3 regions of the Paenibacillus sp. FSL E2-0190 genome follow, and region 3 is predicted to be linked to each of the others. Evidence: riboswitches for the same ligand, from Rfam matches in the RefSeq annotation. Region 3 holds a riboswitch; each other region holds the start of a gene.
What was found. Region 3 has a riboswitch for cyclic di-AMP ahead of NST25_RS16310 (APC family permease). Riboswitches for the same ligand answer to the same signal wherever they lie in the genome.
Positions count from the first base shown of each region.

Region 1: another riboswitch for cyclic di-AMP. It lies ahead of NST25_RS02665 (hypothetical protein); the one in region 3 lies ahead of NST25_RS16310 (APC family permease).
Region 2: another riboswitch for cyclic di-AMP. It lies ahead of NST25_RS00545 (C40 family peptidase); the one in region 3 lies ahead of NST25_RS16310 (APC family permease).

Region 1 covers NZ_CP150306.1:600,495-607,771, forward strand. Annotated here, with positions in the region: gene NST25_RS02640 (ATP-binding cassette domain-containing protein) at 1-408, shown strand, start outside; gene NST25_RS02645 (ABC transporter permease) at 401-1,681, shown strand; gene NST25_RS02650 (hypothetical protein) at 1,713-1,904, shown strand; gene NST25_RS02655 (hypothetical protein) at 2,364-2,816, opposite strand; gene NST25_RS02660 (hypothetical protein) at 2,857-3,378, opposite strand; gene NST25_RS02665 (hypothetical protein) at 3,393-3,947, opposite strand; cyclic di-AMP (ydaO/yuaA leader) riboswitch at 4,016-4,180, opposite strand; cyclic di-AMP (ydaO/yuaA leader) riboswitch at 4,600-4,789, shown strand; gene NST25_RS02670 (hypothetical protein) at 5,041-5,457, shown strand; gene kdpA (potassium-transporting ATPase subunit KdpA) at 5,674-7,277, shown strand, end outside.
Region 2 covers NZ_CP150306.1:112,804-120,080, forward strand. Annotated here, with positions in the region: gene NST25_RS00535 (GNAT family N-acetyltransferase) at 1-271, opposite strand, end outside; gene NST25_RS00540 (C40 family peptidase) at 461-913, opposite strand; cyclic di-AMP (ydaO/yuaA leader) riboswitch at 958-1,100, opposite strand; gene NST25_RS00545 (C40 family peptidase) at 1,463-1,891, opposite strand; cyclic di-AMP (ydaO/yuaA leader) riboswitch at 1,949-2,087, opposite strand; gene NST25_RS00550 (hypothetical protein) at 2,306-3,136, opposite strand; gene NST25_RS00555 (M1 family metallopeptidase) at 3,148-5,154, opposite strand; gene NST25_RS00560 (YwhD family protein) at 5,258-5,764, shown strand; gene NST25_RS00565 (AbrB/MazE/SpoVT family DNA-binding domain-containing protein) at 5,844-6,317, opposite strand; gene NST25_RS00570 (PBP1A family penicillin-binding protein) at 6,523-7,277, opposite strand, start outside.
Region 3 covers NZ_CP150306.1:3,745,868-3,753,144, reverse strand. Annotated here, with positions in the region: gene NST25_RS16320 (DsbA family protein) at 1-624, shown strand, start outside; gene NST25_RS16315 (disulfide oxidoreductase) at 621-1,085, shown strand; cyclic di-AMP (ydaO/yuaA leader) riboswitch at 1,280-1,439, shown strand; gene NST25_RS16310 (APC family permease) at 1,564-3,381, shown strand; gene NST25_RS16305 (iron-hydroxamate ABC transporter substrate-binding protein) at 3,585-4,580, shown strand; gene NST25_RS16300 (iron ABC transporter permease) at 4,801-5,856, shown strand; gene NST25_RS16295 (iron ABC transporter permease) at 5,856-6,890, shown strand; gene NST25_RS16290 (ABC transporter ATP-binding protein) at 6,946-7,277, shown strand, end outside.

The sequences.
Region 1 (7,277 bases), 3.1 Mb from region 3:
AACGTGGAGCTGCTGAAAGATACGGTCAAAGAATTACGTGATTCGGGAACAAGTATCCTCTTCTCTACGCACCGGATGGAGCATGTGGAAGAGCTATGCCGTAACATTACGATTCTCGATCGATCCAATACGGTCGTTCAAGGGGATATCCGCACGATCAAGAATGGCTACCCGCGGGAAGAAGTATTGCTGCGTACAGCTAATGAGGTAAAAGGTCTGGAGTCCATCGCAGGTGTTACAGCAGTGAAACGGCTGGAGCGTGGGTATCTGTTATCGATCAGTGAGATCGGTGCCGCACAGCGTATTTTACAGCAGGCGATAGCACAGGGTGAAGTGGAGCATTTTGAAATCAAGGAACCTACGTTAAACCAAATCTTTATCAGAGCGGTGGGTGAATCTAATGAATAAGATGGGGACAATTATCGGCTTTACCTTTAAAAATAAAGTTAGAACGAAATCATTTATGATTACTACTTTGATTCTAGTATTATTGCTCAGCATAGGGATGAATCTTCCCTATATCATCGATCAGTTTAAGGGTGATTCGGCCAAAAGTGAAGTTACTCAAATTGCTGTGATTGCTGAAGAGGGAAATCAGGTTGCAGAATTGTTGAAGGCTTATACTGCGCCAGAGGGCATGCCACAGGCTAAGATAGTACAATATGCTTCTGCGGAGGATGCCGAGTTAAAGAAAGCATTAGATGAAGAGACCGTAGAAGGTTATGTTACTTTTGCGGAACCTACTGGTGAAGGGCTTCCACCCGTTACTTATCATAGTAATGATGGGGAACTAAACGGAGATGTGCAAGTTTATCTCCAAAATGCACTTCAGCAAGCAAACACACAATTCATCGTTGGCGACAAGCTGACCTCTGAACAGATTGCTGCAATGTCAACGCCTGTGCAGATTACTACACAACAGCTTAACGCAGGCGGTGGCAGTGAAAGCTCTCAGGAGGACACTCCAGCCATTAACTACATTATCGTATATGCCATGCTTATGTTGTTCTTTATGTCCATTATGATGACAGGCAACATGATTGCCGCAGAGATAACTTCTGAGAAAAGCTCGCGGATTATGGAGATTCTGATTACAAGTGCCTCACCTTTAGCGCAAATGTTCGGTAAAGTTATCGGTGTTTTCCTAGTAGGAATATTGCAAATTGGGATCTTTGTCGCAGCGATCGTCGTCAATTTGACGCTCCCGCATAATGCGACTGTATTGGCTGATTTTGATCTCGATTTAGGCCAGCTCAATATTAACTTGCTGCTCTATGGATTTGTCTTGTACGTATTAGGTTACTTCCTCTATGCCTTGATGTATGCGGCTGTAGGTTCGATTGTCAGCCGTACGGAGGATCTCGGTCAGGCGGTAATGCCAATCATGATGTTAGGCTTCGTAGCGTTCTATGTTCCACTGTTCAGTATCTCCAATGCAGATACTCTAGTGGTTAAGATAGCGAGTTATGTGCCTTTCACCTCACCATTGACGATGCTGCTCCGAATTGGTGTCGGCGAGGTGGCGATCTGGCAAGTCATTGTATCGCTGCTGATCCTGCTTGTGACTACCTTCATCTTCGGATGGCTGGCAGCCAAGATCTATCGTACCGGCGTACTGATGTACGGCAAACGCCCAAGTATTAAAGAAATCAGAAAAGCAATGAAAGCTTACAAGATCTAAGAAGACCTCATATAACTTTTAAGGAGTGCTAATGATGTCTACAAGCGAACAATATAACATTATGCTTTTAATGAGTTCTGTATCGCTGGCTACGGTTAGTAGAATGCTTCCGGATGGCTCCACTTTTATGGATGTCGTTCAAGGCGTATTGACTGGTGTTGCTATAGTGGGGATGTTGGCAGGATTGTGGATGTACGGTAAGGCGCGTAAGAGTAAAGTGTAATAGTAGGAACTGAATTTTCGGGGGTATCCTAACAGCCATTTATGGTTGCTGGGATATCCCCGTTTTTGAGTTGGCAATCTCTTTGTATACGAGCTGATATAGCTAACGGACCCAGCAGCACTTAAATGCAGCAATCATCGAGATTTAGCAAGATATCGGACACTATAGTCGCTATTGGCATGAAAAATGGTGAATCAGTAGCTCTTTTAACCAAATAGTTGCACTGGAGTCCGATACTATGCTCAAAAGGCGATAAACGTGCAAATAACGTCATCTGGGTCCGTAAGCCTTGGTGGAAGATGATTAGGGCTTGCTTTAAGACGATCCGAGACGTTCATTGCTCGGGATTTCTACTGGAGTCCGAACGCCGGCCATATTTGAGGAAAAGCTTCAATTAAAGGCTCCTGAGTCCGTTAGATGCTTCATGCGCTTAAAGATTGTCTGAATTCTAGTCAGTGACTAAATTATAGAAAGATTTGCGCTCGTTAGTATATCCGTTTGGGTGGTCATCTGCTCCCGTACAGCTCTAAGCTGTGCTTTCAGTGCGGGAACACTTTTTTGCAGAATAATGCTTATTTGAGAAAGAGGCAGCTTTAGGCCGTACCACATGACCTTCACAAGCTGTTCCTCCCAAGGTAATGCCTTAGCCGATAGAAGGGAGCGCCGGGCAAAAGAATCAGCACACTGGTGAATACAAGTGCGGTAAGCGTGGATAGAGAATAACTGAGGATCGAAATCATCCTGACGATATATTTTATGAAGCTCTGTGAAGGTGCGGATAGTAATCTTGTCTGCCTCATTAGATTGTTCTAACAACATGGAACTAAGTACGTAGACTTCATTAGTATACTTTTGGACACACTCTGCAAATTTAGTACTGTAGGTGGACTCGGGAGGTAAGGGGTCAGGCATGGTGAACACAATCCTTTCAGATTGAGAGATTTGCTTGAATCTATAATATAGAAAAGTAAGAGATGGATTTATTGATGAGATCGGCGGTGTCTGGTTCCGGGCAACTGTGTTTCTGCTGGGAGGCAGTGGATAAAGCTTTTGAAGGCTTGTAGTAGAGCCGTTCACTTCTGGAATTGCTCCCCCCTGCTGCAACACTGTACAGACGCCCTTGCTGAATATGCCCTGCCAAGGATTTACCCTGGAGCTTGGCCTTTAAATCCTGCAAAGCACCCTGAACTAGCTCAAGCTTAACCTGCTCCCAATCTGAACCTTCGCGGCGGACCTTATCCAGCGCTTCTTCAAGACGGCAATGACAGATGGCCCGTAAAAAGGAACTCCATTTAATGAGATCAAAATTTTTGGTGTTGGCAGAGATCAGACAAGCCCCCCAACTGCAGCCTCCCTTACAGGTGAGCTTCAGAATACCATAACGGCAGCCTTCAGCCCCTTCCATTCCATAGTGAATAGGCTCGGGTTCATCCAATACAAATACTTCAATGCGGGATAGTCTGCGCTGGTCCATAGTAGGGTTCCTCCTTAGATTTCCAAAAGCTTTAAGTCTACATGATGAGTGACACTAGCCTTTTCTACACAAGCGAGCATTTCCATTTTATTCTCACAGACTGCGGTGTGCTCTAGCCATAGTCGGAACTTTTCTTTTCGTATAACAGATAGATGTAAGGGAAAGGTGCTGCGGGATCTCAAGACATACCAACCGGCGCTTACATCTTTCCAAGGCTCCTTGAAGGCTGTAAACCACGGGAGCTTTTGGTGTGATGACCAATCCTGCTGCTGCTGTTGTTCTCGAATTTTTTTATATATCTCATATACAATCTTAGAGTCTAAACAGTCTTTACAAGAAGAAGGTGTGCTGAACTGGCGAAGGGCTTGGATCTGGTTCTGGCCAAATGCATAGCCTACAATGTACCTGTGATTATGTTCTTCGAACCACAAGGCCCCGAAACAAACGTAATTTAGACTTATCGGCTCAAGCAGCCCTTGATGTATCCCTAAATAATAGTGCTTCAAAACATTCACCCCATCCAGCGTGCTATCACCTAATAAGCTCAGGTAACGCAAAAACCGCAGCAAGAGGAGGACCTCTGCTGCGGTTTTGGATTACAGGCAGATATACCTGGGCCAAAGCGTGGCGGATCAAGGGTCTCTCTCTTTACGCTTACGAGGTTAGCTGTCGGATTCGGACGGTGAGAGTCGCCCTACCTATTGAGACTTATGCAGTCTCCTTTGGATTCACCCCAAGTAGGCCAGGTGGCCTGATGGTTCCCCCGTTCCCTGCGAATGCAGGAACTCAGCGTTGATTGTTTTTCATGAATTAGATTCAACCCGAATCATACTCTTTTCAAGATTTTCTGTAAAAAACGGAAAATGTTCTTTTAGAGCAATTTTAACCATATCCTGCCGACTACGACTGAAAAACGAGGTAAATAGGTATTTATGGCGTGTTATCGCGCCTCTTTCTCGCTCAGCCTCAGCTTCTTGCGTTTCTACCTATAATGGGAATTTGCAGTATTTTCGCTCTAAAAAGGTGAAAAAAATCACATGGGTTATAGATAGCGATTAAACGCTCCAAACTCGAGTAAACAAGAGATATAGAGAGATTAGATATCAAGTAAGCGCTATCTAATGGGAAAATAGTTTTTAATTTGCATTATTTTGGCATCATTCAGGTTTTACAAGTCTTCGTGCATAAGAGTATGATTACTCCTGTTTCAACGACAATCGAATATTTGATCCGCTTAATTTCCGATAAGGAAAGCGGGGGAACCAACAATCGGCAGCCGATGTGAGAGTCGGAAGCCGGTTATGGGGTGAATCCTGTAGAGGGTGTGAGTGAGCTCGCATCTATACAGGTAGGGCGACTCTCACCGCCCGAATCCGACAGCTAACCTCGTAAGCGTATGGAGAGAGGATGAGTGCAATGTGACCGCTAGCGAGCCACAGAGGAGATCCTTTGTGGCTTTTTGCTGTGCTCTTAGAAGCAAAGCATTTATGGAGGCCTCCCCTAAGAGGTCGCTAAATTCATCATTAGCGGTATTTGTAAGGCAGCGTCTAATGACGTGACACAACCGAGCTTTAGGTTGTGCCCGAAAATGACGATAGGTCAACATCCTTTCGGAGATTTTCGTTGCCTCCTTGTTGTAAATGAGCAGGAGGAGAAAAAAAGATGACGGATCAGAATGAATATGTGCTTGTATGTGCGCCTACAAAGGCGGGAGAACATTTCATTAAACTTCTGAAGTTCAGGGGTATTAAGATGGCGGGATTAACCAACAATGTGGCTGAGAAAGCTTTACTTGAGGAGCTCGGGATTGAGCAGGTTATTCTAGTGGATACCCGCCATCAGAGCACTTGGTTTCGCCCATCGTTCCCGGTAGGCAGGGTATATCTGTTTGAGAGCAGCTTTCCGCTTTGCTGCCGCTATATTCAGATGTGCCGTACCTGGACGACACAGCCGATTTTTGTGATTACAAGTTCAATAAATCCTAGATTGGTCTATAAAAGACTTGGTGCGAGCTATGTAATCTATTCCCATAGTGGTGATGCTGATTTTCTAATCGATAGATCACCTCATCAAGGATAATGGAAGGAGTGCGGAAGATATGATGGATCTGTATATGGTGGCTTCGTTAGCTGTAATTTACGGGTTATTTTATGGCTTTATGCGCTGGTGCGCAGGTGTAGTTGAGGATACGGGGAGGGATAAGCTGTGATTCTAGTAATCGCTGTTACCCTACTGTTGTTTATATATCTGGTTTACGCGTTGATTCATCCTGAGAAATTTTAAGGAGGGGCATTCATGGGCATTTTGCAAATAGTCGTCGTAATTGTAATTCTCATCTTGCTGGTCAAGCCGATGGGAACGTATTTATATCATGTATTTTCTAACGAACCGAATCGTACGGATCGCTGGTTTGCAGGCACAGAGAAAGGTATTTATAAGCTGATCGGCCTGAAAAAACGGGACGGAATGTCCTGGAAGAAGTATGCACTCAGCTTTGTTTTAACTAATATCGTACTGGTTGCTTTCAGTTATATTTTTCTAAGATTACAGCGGGGATTGCCGCTGAACCCGAATGGAATTGCCGATATGGAACAGACGCTTTCATTCAATACGGTGATCAGCTTTATGACCAATACGAACCTGCAGCATTATAGCGGGGAGACGGGACTATCGTATTTTTCACAAATGGCAGTCATCACGATGATGATGTTCACGTCTGCAGCGAGCGGATTTTCTGTTGCGGTTGCTTTTGTCAGAGGGATTACAGGACAGAAATCAGTCGGGAACTTTTTCGAGGACTTCGTAAAAGCACATATTCGTGTATTCATTCCATTAGCTCTGCTAGTTTCATTGGTGCTGGTAGGATTGCATGTGCCACAAACGCTCAAGCCATCGCTTGAGGTCACTACACTCGAAGGGCAGACGCAACAAATCGCTATCGGTCCAGTCGCTTCTTTGGAATCAATTAAACACTTAGGTACGAATGGTGGCGGCTTCTTCGGAGCCAATTCAGCGCATCCTTTTGAGAACCCTAATCCACTTACGAACGTTCTGGAGATTCTCTCTATGTGGATGCTGCCAGCCTCTTTGCCATATATGTACGGATTGTTCGCTAAGAACAAACGTCAGGGCTGGGTGATTTTCACAGCAATGATGACCTTGTTCGTACTACTGCTGGGATTGAATTATTATGCGGAAACCAAAGGCAATCCAGCTATCAATGCGCTGGGGATCGAGTCTTCGCAAGGCAGCATGGAAGGTAAAGAGGTACGTTTTGGTATCCCGCAATCTTCGCTGTTCACTTCGGTAACAACGGCAGCTACGACAGGTAGTGTTAACAATATGCATGATACGCTGACACCGCTGGGTGGCATTACCCCTCTGGCCCTAATGATGCTCAACAACGTCTTCGGGGGAAAAGGTGTCGGACTAATCAATATGCTGATGTATGCCATCATGGGCGTCTTCTTATGTGGACTAATGGTCGGCAGAACACCAGAGTTTCTCGGGCGAAAGATAGAAGCCAAGGAGATGAAGCTGATTGCGATTGCTATCCTTGTGCATCCGTTCATTATCCTTGTACCAACAGCAGGTGCGTTCTTAACGGACTTGGGCAACGGTTCCATCACGAATCCCGGATTCCATGGACTTAGCCAAGTGTTATATGAATATGTCTCTTCTGCCGCGAACAATGGTTCAGGATTTGAAGGGCTTGCGGACAACACCACCTTTTGGAATGTTACAACCGGGATCGTAATGCTGCTTGGCCGTTATGTCTCTATAATCGCGATGCTGGCAGTAGCAGGCTCACTGATCCAGAAGAAGCCAGTTCCTGAGACGATTGGCACATTCCGCACAGACAATGGTCTGTTCACCGGAATTCTGATTGGTACCGTTGT
Region 2 (7,277 bases), 3.4 Mb from region 3:
GATCGGGGCGCATCCCAACTCCTAAACGAACGACTCCTTCCATCGGGAACAACTGTGCGAATCCGCACAAAACCTCTTGTTCATTTAATATGGAGATATATTGTTCCTCCCGGAGCTGCGGATCACCAAACTCGATGCCAAGAGCCTGCATCTGCTCCCACGGCATCCAGCCATAAATATTATATGGAGGCGTATAGCTCCACTTACAAATAGCTTCTCCGTGAATTGCCTCCATAGGAACTACATGAAAAGTTACCGAGGGATTTATCATAAAGTCAACGATCTCCTTTCACGAGGACATTGCTATATTACTAATTATATACAAAATGGGGGAGGTTCGACTCAGAAACTTTATATGAGAGGAATGTTTTACAAATTATGAGAGGGGTAAATAAGTAATAAGACAAAAAAACAAGCTCTCCTCCAAGAGTTACCTTGGAAAAGAGCCTATGTACGTTACTTATTGAACATCATCATTGTCTTCCGATTCAGCAGCAACCGATTGGTAAGCGTCTGTGCTCATAATGCGCTTAGCACCAACGTAGCGTTTCACGTAGTAGCTATCACTCAGAGAGCTAATCGTAACACCGCGTGAGGTAGAAGCGTGTGCGAACTTACCTTCACCGACATAAATGCCGACATGGGAGACACCTTTGCCACTTGTATTGAAGAATACAAGATCTCCGGCTCTTATATCATCACGGGAGATTGCTGTGCCCATTTGATATTGGGAACCTGATTGGTGTGGAAGGTTAATGCCAATCTTATCAAACACATACATTGTAAATCCGGAGCAATCAAATCCGTTAGTGGATATACCGCCGGATACGTATTTAGTACCGATGGCCTTGTCAATCACTTTATCCATTTTGGAATCTGCGAAAGCGCTTCCTGCTCCGATGGTGAGGATGATGGAAAAGCTTAGTACTGCTGCTGCTAACTTCTTCTTCAAAAGTGTATACCCCTTCCAAATGCCTACGAGGTTAGCTTAAGGGTTCGGTTGAAGGTCCCCTATGACCCCTCTATATAATGGAGGTCAATTCACCCAAAGTTGGTTCCCCCGTTTTCCTAATAGTTAGGAAACTCGGCTCATACTGTTGATTAGGATTAGCTTGTAATCAATACATGACAAAACCTTTGTAAATAACAACTTAATGATTACAAAAATGTTACTAAAATCTCACTGCGCTAATTGTAACAAACAGAAAGCCGCTTGGCAATCGTTTTTAACATATTAATGCAGAAAAATTGGCATTTTTACGGTAGAAAGGCATATGTAAGCGTTAATAATGACCTAATTTTTAATATAATTGCAATTTTTATCAAATAAACGTGTTTCAATTGGGCTCTATTAGTGTAAAAATATATTATGGAAAAAAGAAAAACCCGAATTTGATTACGGGAATAATCAGATTCAGGTTCATATAGTTGTAATTATGAGGTTATAGTTGTGAGGAAGGTTTCAATCGAAGGCTACAGCTTGATAAGCTGAAGTACTCATTACTCTTTTAGCGCCAACATAACGATTGGCCCAGTAGGCCTGACTGAGTGAAGTGATGGTCACTCCACGCGAAGAGGACGATTGTGCGAATTTTCCGTTTCCAACATAAATGCCGACATGGGATACTCCATTGCCAAGTGTGTTAAAGAACACTAGATCACCAGAACGCAGATTGCTTTTGGATACAGCAGTTCCAACGCTATATTGAGCTTTTGATGTACGAGGTAAAGTAAGACCCACATTCTTGAATACATATTTTGTAAATCCAGAGCAATCAAATCCGGCAGTGCTTGTACCTCCGGTTTTATAGGCAACTCCAATAGTCTTTGAGATTACAGTGTCCATCTTAGAGTCGGCAAAGGCGCTTCCTCCACCAATAGATAATGCCATTACAAGTCCTAGCGCCGCAGCGACGCATTTTTTTCTTAAATTATGTCTTTTCAAAAGATGTACTCCTTCCAAGGCCTGCGAGGTTAGCTTAAGGGTTCGGTAGAAGATTCCCTATGATCCCTGTAAAGCGAGATCAATTCACCCAAAATATGGTTCCCCCACTTCCCGGTGCAAAGGAATTAGGCGTGTTAAGCACCAAGAGAATGACGTTTCGACAGTTACACTTACGATAAATACATTTAGTTATGTAGGAATCGTTTCAATTGATTACAAAATTGTTACTAATAGCACAGGACTTATTGTAACAGAGCTTTTACGATTTTGCAAATACTCTTAAGTTATCCGTAATGAGAAAAAGTCCCAGCTCCTGAATACAGGAATTGGGACCTTTTTATTATGTCAAATAAGGTTAATTTATTGTGGAAATGCTTTGCTACACCATAGATGATATTGTGCAGAGATTCCCCACATTTTTAAGAGCGTAGAAGGTAGTGGTGAGATTTGCCGTATTATAAGTGCCGGCAGGCCGGGACAGAACAGACCCGTCAGTCCGCACACTAGCAGTAAGAGCAAGCCTCCCGCACCAAGTACAATGGAAACACCTATAGCAGGAATCAGTGACCGCAAGCAGATGAACAGTGAGGAGAACATTCCTGTACCGCCGGTGTAACCAAACTGCATATATAGAAGAAACAGGCGCACGATAAAAATATATATAAGCCATGCCAATACGTATGGTACTAAATGAAGTAACAAAGTGTAGTTAAACAAAGAGGATAAGAACAGCCCGTACATTTTTGGAGCAAGCCAGTAAAGCGGCAGCAGGGTCAGCACCCATTCGATTAGGCTAAAGACTAAGACAGGTAGTCCATAGATCTTCATGCCAGGGAAAAAGAACAGCCCGCGCTCGCCCTTTCGCTCCTGGTGCAGCTCATGCAGCAATCCTGCCCTTATGAAAGGAGAAAGCAGAAGTCGCAAGACAACAAGTCCTAGAAGCATCCATAACCAAGTGCGTATCGCAGGGTCAGTATTCAAGCTGAACTGTCCCTCGATATAATACAACAGTCTGCCCATACCGCTGCCGCCGGCGTCTTTATCTGGATAGCGCAGTAGAATTGGAATAATAGCAGATCGGATGAAACCATACATAAAGTAGCCCCAGAGCAGTCGGTAGATGAAGAGCAGAATTAAAATATAAAATTGCTCCTTCATGCTTTGCCAGCCGCGGGTTATCGATGTTCTCACAATCATTCACCTCACCAGACAAGAGTTCCGAGCACGGTTTCAAGTAGTTTAGTTACACTTAACGTCCAGCGAGAGAGCGTCTTGGGCTCTATTTCCGCCAGCCTAAAGTTGTTTAAATGTTTGCTCTCCAATAAGATGGAATGCTCAGGGTCAATCTCAGCAGAGAGAAGAGGCTTATCGCTTAACAATTGAAACGTAGTCTCTGCTCCATCACCGTTCCAGACCCGCTGCACCGAAGAGCTGTCGGCGAATGTGAATTTCACGGGAACATCAACGTAATGGCTCCCTTTGTTTGAAATCTTCACTAATGATTCGTAGCTTTGAGCATCGCCGCTGTTATTTTTTTTAAAAGTAATCGTATCTACTGAGAAGTCAGGCGCACCATCACCATAAATATAGTCATCGAAATAGGCCTGCCATGATTTTTTGGTTACCTTCTCAACGACTTTCTGAAAATCTGACGTAGCGGGATGCTGGAAACGGAACTTACGAGCGTAGGAGGACATGATGCTGTTCATTGCTTTGGTACCTACCTGGCGTTCGATATCTTTAAGTACAAGCTTGCCGCGGATATAAACATTTCGGCTATAGGAATCCGCCCCTGCATATTTCCACGTTTCCAGATTTAACGGCTCAGGTATAGTTACCAGGCTGGCCTGTAAAGGCAAATTAGACTTGATACCGTATTCTTGTTCCATAAGTCTGTCTTCGGCATAGGAAGTAAAGCTTTCATCCAGCCAGGCCTCCTCGAATTCATTGCTGGCTACCATACCGTAGAAGTATTGATGGCCGATCTCATGAATGACGGTTCTTTCAAGTGAGGTATCTGGAGAAGAATCCGCGGCCCCAAAGGCTGTAATAAGGGTAGGATATTCCATTCCTCCCGCGCCGTTTCCCTCCTTAGGTGGGACGATAATAGACAGCGTAGAGTAGGGATAAGGGCCATACCATTTGCTGAAGTAGGTCAGGGCAGCCTTGGCAGCTTGAAGGTAACGCTCTTGTAAGTCTTTGTGCAGTGGGTCGAGATACACCTTAATTCGTACTCCAGGCACTTCCGGCGTAGAGAAAGCTTCCTCTGCTACTGTAAAATCAGGGGATGCAGCCCAAGCGAAGTCGTGGACATCATCGGCGTAGAACTGATATATTTTTTGATCTTGTTTGAGCTTGGCATTTTTTACAGGAAATCCGGTCGCAGCCACCGTATAGTTGGAAGGAACGGCAATCGTTACATTAAAGATGCCAAAATCACTGTAAAACTCAGAGGTCCCGTGATACTGATGCAGGTCCCAGCCTTCTTCTTTAACTCCGCGTGTGCCCTTAGGCTCGTATACACTAAGCTTAGGGAACCATTGCCCAGCCATAACGAAGTTACCTGAAGCACCCATGCGAGCAAAGATTTTGGGCAGCTGGACTTCATACTGAAGCTTAAGTGTTACACTTTCCCCACCATTAACAGGCTGAGGGAGATGTACCTTTAGAAGCGTCTTATCGTTGATATTGCCGTCATCAGGTTGAACATATTGCACTCTTTGCATTAGCGAAGTTCCCTCTGTCGTGCGCAGATCGGTCAGCGTCATATTTCCGAAGCCGTTCTCAGGCATGCTGTCGCCTCTGAGCGTCCCCCCGGATTCCTTCATAAAGGTGGTATCTGATGAGGCAAATGCATTTGGATACATGTGAAAATATAAATCACTTACTGGCTTTACTCCGGGGTGTGTCCAGGTTACTGTCTCAGAAGCTTTTAAGGTTTCTGTGTCAGGAACAAGCTGGACATCAATGTGATACTCGACTACCCGCTGGCTTAAAGCCTCCTCTGCCGGGACGGGTGCGCTCTCAGGCAATACCTGCTGTGGTACGGCTGCAGGCGCTGTGCCGCTGGAGGACTTGGCCTCTTTTGAAGCAAAGCTAGTAACAGAAGCTGTTGAGCTATCCCCTGAAAAGGCCCATATTCCTCCTCCCAGCAGCGCGAGGATGGCCAGGGTCGCAAAGATGATGTACTTTAATGACAGTGACTTCATAGTGTGATTCCTCCCGTGACAAGCATCTACGGGATGTATATGTTTGCAATCGCCGCATTATTAGCTAAAATTAAATTATTCGTAAGAGGAAGGGTGTGCACTCGTGGACAACATACAACCGGAGGGCAAGAAACAGATTGCCTTAAATATTGTGAACGCTAAAAGTAAACATAAAGGCTTTGGAGCAGGCTCTATAGATCTCAACAACGTTTCACCTGTCATTATTGATGGTGATGTGGCGGTTATTGATATCGGTGCCATGCATGCCAAGAGCAAGGTGGAAAAAGGAATTAAATTTTCCATGAATCGTGAAGATGTACCGAATGGAAGACAGGTTTGGGTGGTATGGGTAGCGGTAGACCGTACATTGGAAGCTCAATTTTATGGTGGAATCACAGCCTGTGAAATGTGGATTGATACAGAAGCGCGCCGCGGATGGAAAATTCTTGCCGAGCATGTCAATAAGCTGGATGCAGCTCTTAAACGCAAGATCGATGTGGCAGGGCTTGGAGCCATTGAGAAGTCGGCGCTCAAATCCCTTCTGATCTCTCATAATGAAGCATGGTGGAATGCATCCTCAGATGAGCTTAAAGCTGCACTGACTGAATAGTATAGGAGCCTCCAGAAGGGTTATCCGATATAGAAAAAGCTTCGACCTCCGGAAATAGGAGCGTCGAAGCTTTTTTAATTTATGATTTGCTTGTGCTGCTAAGCTTGCGTTTGAGCTGACTCACTCTGGCTTGGCTAATCCCGAGGATTTCTGCAAGTTCTTTTTGGTTGGCATAGGGATGATCTTCAATAGCTTGTTCCAGACGTTGGCACATTTCCTCTGTCTTCGACTTTCGGATGCTGGTGTTGTGCTCAGGTGCCTCAACAACAAAATCCTCACGTGACTCTGGCAATTGAGACATGCGTTCAGGATCGACAATTTCTTTTAGACAGCTGCTACAAATAAACTGCTCTTTATAGTAGGTGACATGGTCGTGGCTTCTGCAAAATGTACACTCTGTCGAGGTGTACTTCCTAAGGACGATGATTTTTTCGTCTAAAACAAAAAATTCGATAGGATCACCAATGTCGATATTACGCGTCATACGGATTTCTGCGGGAACCACAATTCTCCCAAGACTGTCTAAACTCCGGATCATGCCTGTATCCTTCATCCCATGTCCCTCATTTACATCATTATATTTTGGTTTCTAATAACTATTATAGCAGTAATTGAGAGTTAAGAGAATGGGGTAAGCATAATAAATAAAACGGTTACATCCCTTATGTGATAAGTGATATTTGAATTTGGAAATCCTGTTGTTACTACAATATATAACTTATAAAAAAAGAAAAACCCCTTCAATATAAATGAAGGAGCTAATTCAACCACCAGCGTTTAATGTTCTTCCATAGGGAACGATTCTCTTCAGCAGGATCTACCTTGCTTTGTGTGTCATCGACAGCAGGAGCGGCGCCAGTTCCATGCAATTCGCAGTATTCGGTGGGCTCAGTTCCACTAATAAAGGTTTCCAGTTCTTTGTCGGGACATGCTGCTGTAGCAAGTTTACCGGATTGCGGATTGACGTATACGCTGACCACTCCATCTGGAATGGGGAAAATTTTTGGAGGGACATTTTCCAGCGCTTTTTCAGTAAATTGGGCGAAAATGGGAGCTGCACGCCGTCCGTCGGTAGTTGCGATGTCGCGCCCCTTGTCGTATCCAACCCAGACTGCCGTTGATAGCTCCGGGGTGAATCCTACCATCCAGCCATCTGTATCCGTAGTGCCGGTCTTGCCGGCTACCGGACGTTTGATTATGGAAGCCACACGATTGCCCGTCCCCCCAGTCTCGAATACCCCCTCCATTAATCGAGTCAGGACATAGGCAGCTGAAGGTTCTACGACGGTTACTCCTTTGGGTTGAGGTGCTTCATACAGGACCATGCCATTTGAATCGGTTATTTTTAGAATGGCTGTGGTCGGCATTTTCTGACCGCTGTTTCCAATTACAGCAAAAGCCGCAGCCATTTCAAGCGGACTGATCGGTGAAGTGCCTAGTGCCAGCGAAGGTACGCTTTGAAGTGGACTGTCAATGCCCATCTTCGCAGCCATTTCGCTCACTTTATCCGCGC
Region 3 (7,277 bases):
ATTTTTGTTGGATTGTTTATGTTAGCTTCGAAAGATGCAGCAAAGAATGTCTCTACAGGAGAACCGGTAGAATTCAATTACAGTGAGCTACCTAGGATTGGTAATGAGGATGCACCTGTTAAGCTTGTTGAATTTGGTGATTTCAAATGTCCAGCTTGTTCCCAATTTGCTGGCTCCATGAAACCGAAAATTGTTCAAGATTTTGTCAATGAGGGAAAAGCAGCTCTTTACTTTGTAAATATGGCTTTCGTTGGTCCTGACTCTGAGACAGCTTCACTAGCTGCATTGTCTGTATACCATCAGAATAAGGATGAATTCTGGAAGTTCTATGATGCTGTGTATGCGCAGCAAGGGGATGAGAGCGTGGAATGGGCGACTGAGGATTTCTTGGTAAGCCTTGCTGAAAAAGAGAAATTAGCGATCGATTACGATCTGTTGCGTAAAGACATCCAAGAGAAAACTTATGCAGATGAGCTGAAGAAAGACATTCAGTTGGCAACTGACTCAGGCGTGACAACTACGCCTTCGCTCTACATTAATGGAGTGAAAACGGCTGAACCTTTCGATATTGAAGCGATTACATCTGAAATTAACACCGCCGCAAAAGCAGTGGAGGCAAAGTGACAAAATTCCTATCTTTTTGCAAGCGTAACTGCCTCTATCTGGCCTGGTTCGTCTCTTTGGTTGCTGTAGCTGGTAGCTTGTATTTAAGTGAAGTCTTGAAGTATGAACCTTGTAAGCTTTGCTGGTTTCAGCGGATTTTTATGTATCCGCAGTTATTTTTGTTGGGAATTGCCACTTTCCGTGGAGATAAGCGCATCATTCCTTATGTGCTTCCATTAAGTTTGATTGGTGGCAGTATCTCAATCTATCATTATGCGGAACAGAAGATTCCAGCGTTAAGTAAAGTTCTACCTTGTACAGTTGGTGTTCCTTGTAATAAAGATTACTTGAACTACTTCGGATTTATAACGATTCCTTTGTTAGCTTTAATAGCGTTTGCTCTAATAAGTCTCCTTCTTTGGTATGGACGTAGGGAAGAAGAAGTGATTGAAGTAGATGCTGAGGAGAGCTTAGGATTTTAGTTTTTACTTTGGAAGGTACAAAAAAGCTGAAAAGGTATTAAAATCACGGGCTAGAGGGATAATTGAAGATAATGAAAGAGAGCATCCAATAAGACGCTATATTTGAGCTTATTGGATGTTTTTTCATTCTTTTTTCATTTTTTTCAACGCTTTACTGTAGGCACTTTGTAGACTAATATTAGACCTTGTGAGAAGTTGAATATGCGCTGAATTTTCTTAGGAAAAACGGGGGAACCAAACTTGGCATTCATGCCAATGGGGTGAATCGGAACCGGGTCGAACAGACCTCTACCGTAGGGCTATAACCACAGCCCGAATCCGCCAGCTAACCTCGTAAGCAAGGTGGGAAAATGACCATGCATAAGCATGCGGATCATTTCCGTATGCTTATTTTTGTGTCTGCATTTATGAAATCCACCGATGAAAACAGCGCACGGAAATTCCGTTTCAGCTCCCAAAGAAAGGAACTGTATCCACCATGGTAAGCAAGGTAAAACGACTATTGATCGGACGTCCGATGAAGTCGAATGAACTCGATCATGAAAAGTTATCCAAGGTTAAAGCACTGGCTGTTCTGTCTTCTGATGCGCTCTCGTCTGTAGCCTACGGAACGGAACAAATTCTGATTGTACTGGTGGCTGCCGGGTTTACTGCCATCTGGTATTCCCTGCCAATTGCATTAGCCGTATTGGGCCTGCTGGCCATCCTGATTTTATCCTATCGGCAGACGATTTTTGCTTATCCGCAAGGAGGCGGAGCTTATATCGTAGCCAAGAGTAATCTTGGTATTCCGACAGGGCTGCTCGCTGGGGGTTCATTATTGGTGGATTACATTCTTACCGTAGCGGTTAGTGCCTCGGCAGGGACGGATGCGATCACATCGGCTTTTCCAAGTCTTCATAATCATACTGTTCTCATCGCTGTATCTGTTATCGTTTTATTAACAATCATTAATCTTCGCGGAGTGACTGAATCGGCTTCATTTATCGCAATTCCAGTGTATTTGTTTGTGGTTTCGATTGTTGTTCTGATTATCTCCGGTATCGTTAAATATGCAATGGGTGGCGCGCATGCGAATGTTCCTGAAATAGGCAGCGCCGTATCTAATGTAAGTTTGTTTCTACTATTAAAAGCGTTTAGCTCTGGTTGTTCAGCCCTAACGGGGGTTGAGGCCGTATCTAATGCGATCCCAAACTTTAAGGCACCGGCTGAGAAAAATGCAGCCAAGACGCTAATGATCATGGGACTTATCCTTGGCTTTATGTTTACCGGAATCACTGTGCTGGCATATTGGTATGGTATTGTGCCAGATGAAAAGGCTACGGTTGTCTCTCAGATCGCTGAATCGACCTTTGGCCGTGGCGGATTGTACTTTTTCATTCAAGGGATTACAGCAGTGATTTTGTTCTTGGCAGCTAATACAGCATATTCAGCGTTTCCGCTGCTCGCCTTTATGTTTGCAAAAGATAAATATCTGCCACATGCATTTATGGTCCGTGGTGACCGCCTGGGCTTCTCAAACGGCATTATTTTTCTAGGAGTTATGTCTATCATACTTGTGACTGCATTCCATGGGAATACGGAAGGTTTGATTCCACTATATGCGGTAGGCGTGTTCATTCCTTTTACCTTATCCCAACTGGGGATGATGGTGCATTGGATCAAAACAAGACCCGCTGGATGGGTGAAAAGATTTGTAGTAAATACCATCGGTATGCTGACTACATTGACGATTACGCTTATATTTATCATTACTAAATTCTCGAGCGTATGGATGGCATTCATTTTCTTACCTGCTGTAATGTTCGTGTTCCACCGTATTCATAAGCATTATTTGAATACTGCGGATCAACTGCGTATATGTCCGGCTACTGATAAACCTGTAATTAAAGGAAGTACTGTAGTTGTTCCTGTTGCAGGGGTTACACGTGCTGTATTACATTCCATCAGCTATGCGAAGTCTCTAACAGATAATGTTGTTGCTGTGTATGTAGGCTTTGATGAAGAAGACATTCATAAGATGGAGCAACGGTGGGAGGAATGGAATCCAGGTGTACGCCTGATTGTTCTTCGTTCCAGATATCGTAGTATCATTCGTCCGTTAGTGAAGTTTATCGATACGGTAGAGTGGAAGACCGCTGCGACGGATCACATCACGATTTTGATTCCACAGTTTATTACCAAACATTGGTGGCAAGCCGTGCTTCATAATCAGACCAGCTTTTTAATCCGCTCGTATCTAATGAATCAAAAGGACGTTGTAGTAGCGACTGTCCCGTATCATTTAAATAAATAAGTAGAAGATTAAAGATGAGGTTATATCCGGAACGTTCGGAATATAACCTCTTTTGTATTTTATATGAAGGAAATTGTTGCAAATCCACAGAATTTGAAATTTATATGTTGACACAGAGAATGAGAATCAATATCATTTAAAAGTGAAGCAGAGGTAAAGGTCACCTTTGAATATCAAAGCAGTTACATATAGGAGGGTTTTTAATGTTTTGGCTTAACAGAAAAAGATCAGGAAGCATGAAAGTGACGATGAGCGGACTAATAGTGATGACGCTAATACTTTCCGCTTGTGGTAATAATAATGCTGAAAGCTCATCAAATGCAGGAACAGCGCCTACAGCAGAATCTACAGAGGCACCTGCTGCACCTAAGACGTTAACAGATGCAATGGGTCATAAAGTAACGATTCCGGCTAATCCACAGCGCGTTCTGGGTTCATATTTGGAAGACTCTTTGGTAACTCTGGGTGTAACTCCAGTAGCTCAATGGTCAGTTACAAACGGCGTTCAGGATTATCTGGCCACTGAATTGAAGGATGTTCCTACAATTAGTTACGACCTTCCGTTAGAGGCTGTAACCAGCTTTGCTCCGGATCTTATTATCATCCCATCGGAGTCTTCTGTTCAGAACGGGATTTACGATCAGTTGAATAAGATTGCACCCACTTATGTAATTGGGGATGAACTAAATCAAGATTGGCGCAAATCGTTGCTCAAGATGGGTGAGATTTTGAACAAAACCCCTGAAGCAGAAAAAGCCATTAAAGATTATGATGTTAAAGCAGCGGCTGCGAAAGAACAGCTTGCAGGAGCTATTGGACAAGAGTCCGCGGCTATTTTATGGTTGGTGCAAAAAAACTTCTATATTGTAGACGAAACCCGCAGCAGTGGAGCTGTATTATATACAGACCTTGGCGTAACGCTGCCTAACTTAGTAACAGAGATCCCAGTAGGAACAAGAGCAACTTGGAATCCGATCTCACTAGAGAAGCTTTCTGAGCTGACCGCAGATCATATTTTCCTTGTAAATAGTGATAAGACTGAGGGTTCGGAGATCCTAGATAGTGCAATCTGGAAGGGCATCCCAGCTGTAAAAGCTGGAAATGTGCATGAAATGAGCTCAACAAGCAGCTGGCTTTACAGTGGTGCGAACGCTGGCAGAAAAATCATTGACGATGTGCTAAAAAGTCTTGTGAAATAAAAGTCGTAGTTCACCATGAATGAGACTGATCATTTCGGTGGGGAAGGGCGTGCAGATCAAGTATCTCGGGATACAAAGATCTGCACCATTTTTTTATAAACCAATCCAATAGTACGGAAAAATCGTTCCTGCAATTGTACAACATAAATATTTTTGCGATAATGAGAATGATTGTTGTTATCATATAAACCATTGTAACTATTGAATAAGGAGACGGCTCATGGTTTCACCCTCAGATTTCGCAAATCGTATTAAAAATGAACCCAAAAAAGCTCTACATACCCGACCGGCAGCTGCCATTGGTATTCTTATTTTTGGACTTGCTGCCATTGCCTTCGGATTGGCACTTTCGGTCTCAGTAGGTGCAGCAGATATCAAGTTAGCTACGGTATGGGAAGCTATATTTCATTTCAATCCAGATTTACAAAAACATCAGGTAATTAGAGAACTGCGATTTCCACGTGCTATTGCTGGCGCCTTAGTCGGTGCTTGCTTCGCAGTAGCAGGGGCTATCATGCAGGGGATGACAAGAAACCCGCTTGCGGATTCAGGGCTGTTAGGCTTGAATGCAGGAGCAGGGGTAGCGCTGGCCATAGTATTTGCTTTTGCACCCTCACTCTCATTCACTTCACTAATGTTGTATTGCTTTATCGGTGCCGCTGTGGCCTCTTTTATCGTATTCGGAATCGGTTCGCTTTCTTTTAATGGCCTGACCCCCTTGCGATTGACATTAGCAGGTTCGGCTGTTAGTGCTTTATTGGTTGCTATTAGTCAGGGAGTAGCTATTCTTTTCAACTTATCTCAGGACATAGCCTTCTGGTTAGCTGGTGGGATGGGTGGAGCTAGCTGGACTCAGATCAAGATTATATTCCCTTGGGTGGCCGTAGCCTTAATTGCAGCAATGATGTTATCACGATCCGTCACATTGCTCAGCTTAGGAAGAGAAGTAGCGGTTGGTCTGGGGCAGCGGACAAGGTTAGTTCAATTGGCATGTATGATTGTTGTGGTTATCTTAGCTGGAAGTGCGGTTTCAACGGTTGGCCCGATTGCTTTTATAGGACTAATTATTCCACATGTTACTCGTTATTTCGTTGGAGTGGACTACCGCTGGATTATCCCTTGCTCCGCAGTTCTAGGGAGCTTATTGATTATCTTTGCAGATATTGCCGCAAGAATGATAAATGCACCGTATGAGACACCGCTAGGAGCTTTAATTGCCATCATCGGCGTACCGTTCTTTATTTATTTAGCGAGTAAGCGGAAGGGGGAGCTGTAATGCCCAAATTAACCCTTACTCCAGATGAAAAAGAACGCCGCACACGCGCCCTAACGGTGTTATCACTCCTTGCTATACTGATCGTCGTTGTGTTTATAGTCAGTATGAATACAGGGTTTATGCGTCTATCCCCACTAGAGGTATTACATACACTCATGGGTGATGGAACACATCAGCAAAAGCTTATTTTATTTGATTTCAGATTACCCCGCATCGTAATTTCATTGTTAGTTGGAGCGGGCTTTGCAGTATCGGGCTGTATTCTACAAAGTCTCGCACGTAATGCACTCGCTGAACCGGCTACGCTGGGCATAAGTGCTGGTGCAGGTTTTGCGGTAATCATTTTTATCTCGTTTTTTCCGGCTACAACAGCAGCTCCGGTATTTGTCTTGCCTCTCCTAGCGCTTGGTGGGGCTGGCCTGACCGCAGCTTTAATCTATATTCTTGCCTACCGGAAGGCAGATGGTCTGTCTCCTACAAGGCTGATCCTTATCGGGATTGCGGTCGCTGCAGGAATCAATGCTTGCCAGCTTGTATTGGCACTTAGGCTTGATCCTAATAATTATCAATTTGTAGCTACTTGGATCGCCGGGAAAATATGGGGTGGGGATTGGAGATTCGTCCTTGCTTTGCTGCCTTGGATCGCGATTCTGTTACCGTTCGCCTTCTATAAAGCCCGGGTTCTAAATGTATTGAATCTAGGGGACCATACTTCATTAGGTCTAGGAATGCGTGTGGAGAAGGAACGTATTCTCCTTCTGGTAACAGCCGTAGCGCTTGCCGGCTCCTGCGTCGCGGTAAGTGGAGGTATTGGCTTCGTCGGCCTGATAGCACCACACCTGGCTCGCAGGCTGGTGGGACCCCGTCATCAGGTGTTATTACCTGCTAGTGCTTTGACAGGGGCGCTTCTTATGATTACCGCTGATACCATTGGTAGATGGGTATTGCAACCTGCCGAAGTTCCTACTGGCATTGTGGTTGCGATTATTGGCGCACCTTACTTTTTATATTTACTCGCCAAGTCGAAAGCGTAAATTAGTTCATACTTAGGAGCATAGCTCCATAAAACTTTTAAGGGAGTTGTAGATCATGTCAGAACGTTTGAATACAGAAGAATTAAGTATTGGGTATGCTGAGGCTACTATAGTTAAGGGATTGAACTTGTCTATCCCTACGGGGAAAATCACCGCACTAGTGGGCGCTAACGGCTCCGGTAAATCTACAATCCTCAAAACGATGGCCCGGATTATGAAGCCGAAGAGTGGCACCGTAATGCTGGACGGCAAATCGATCCATAACTTTTCAACTAAAGAGGTTGCTCGTCAGCTAGCGATTCTACCGCAGAACCCAACGGCTCCTGACGGTCTGACGGTATCTGAGCTGGTCAGCTATGGTCGTTTCCCTCATCAAAAAGGATTTGG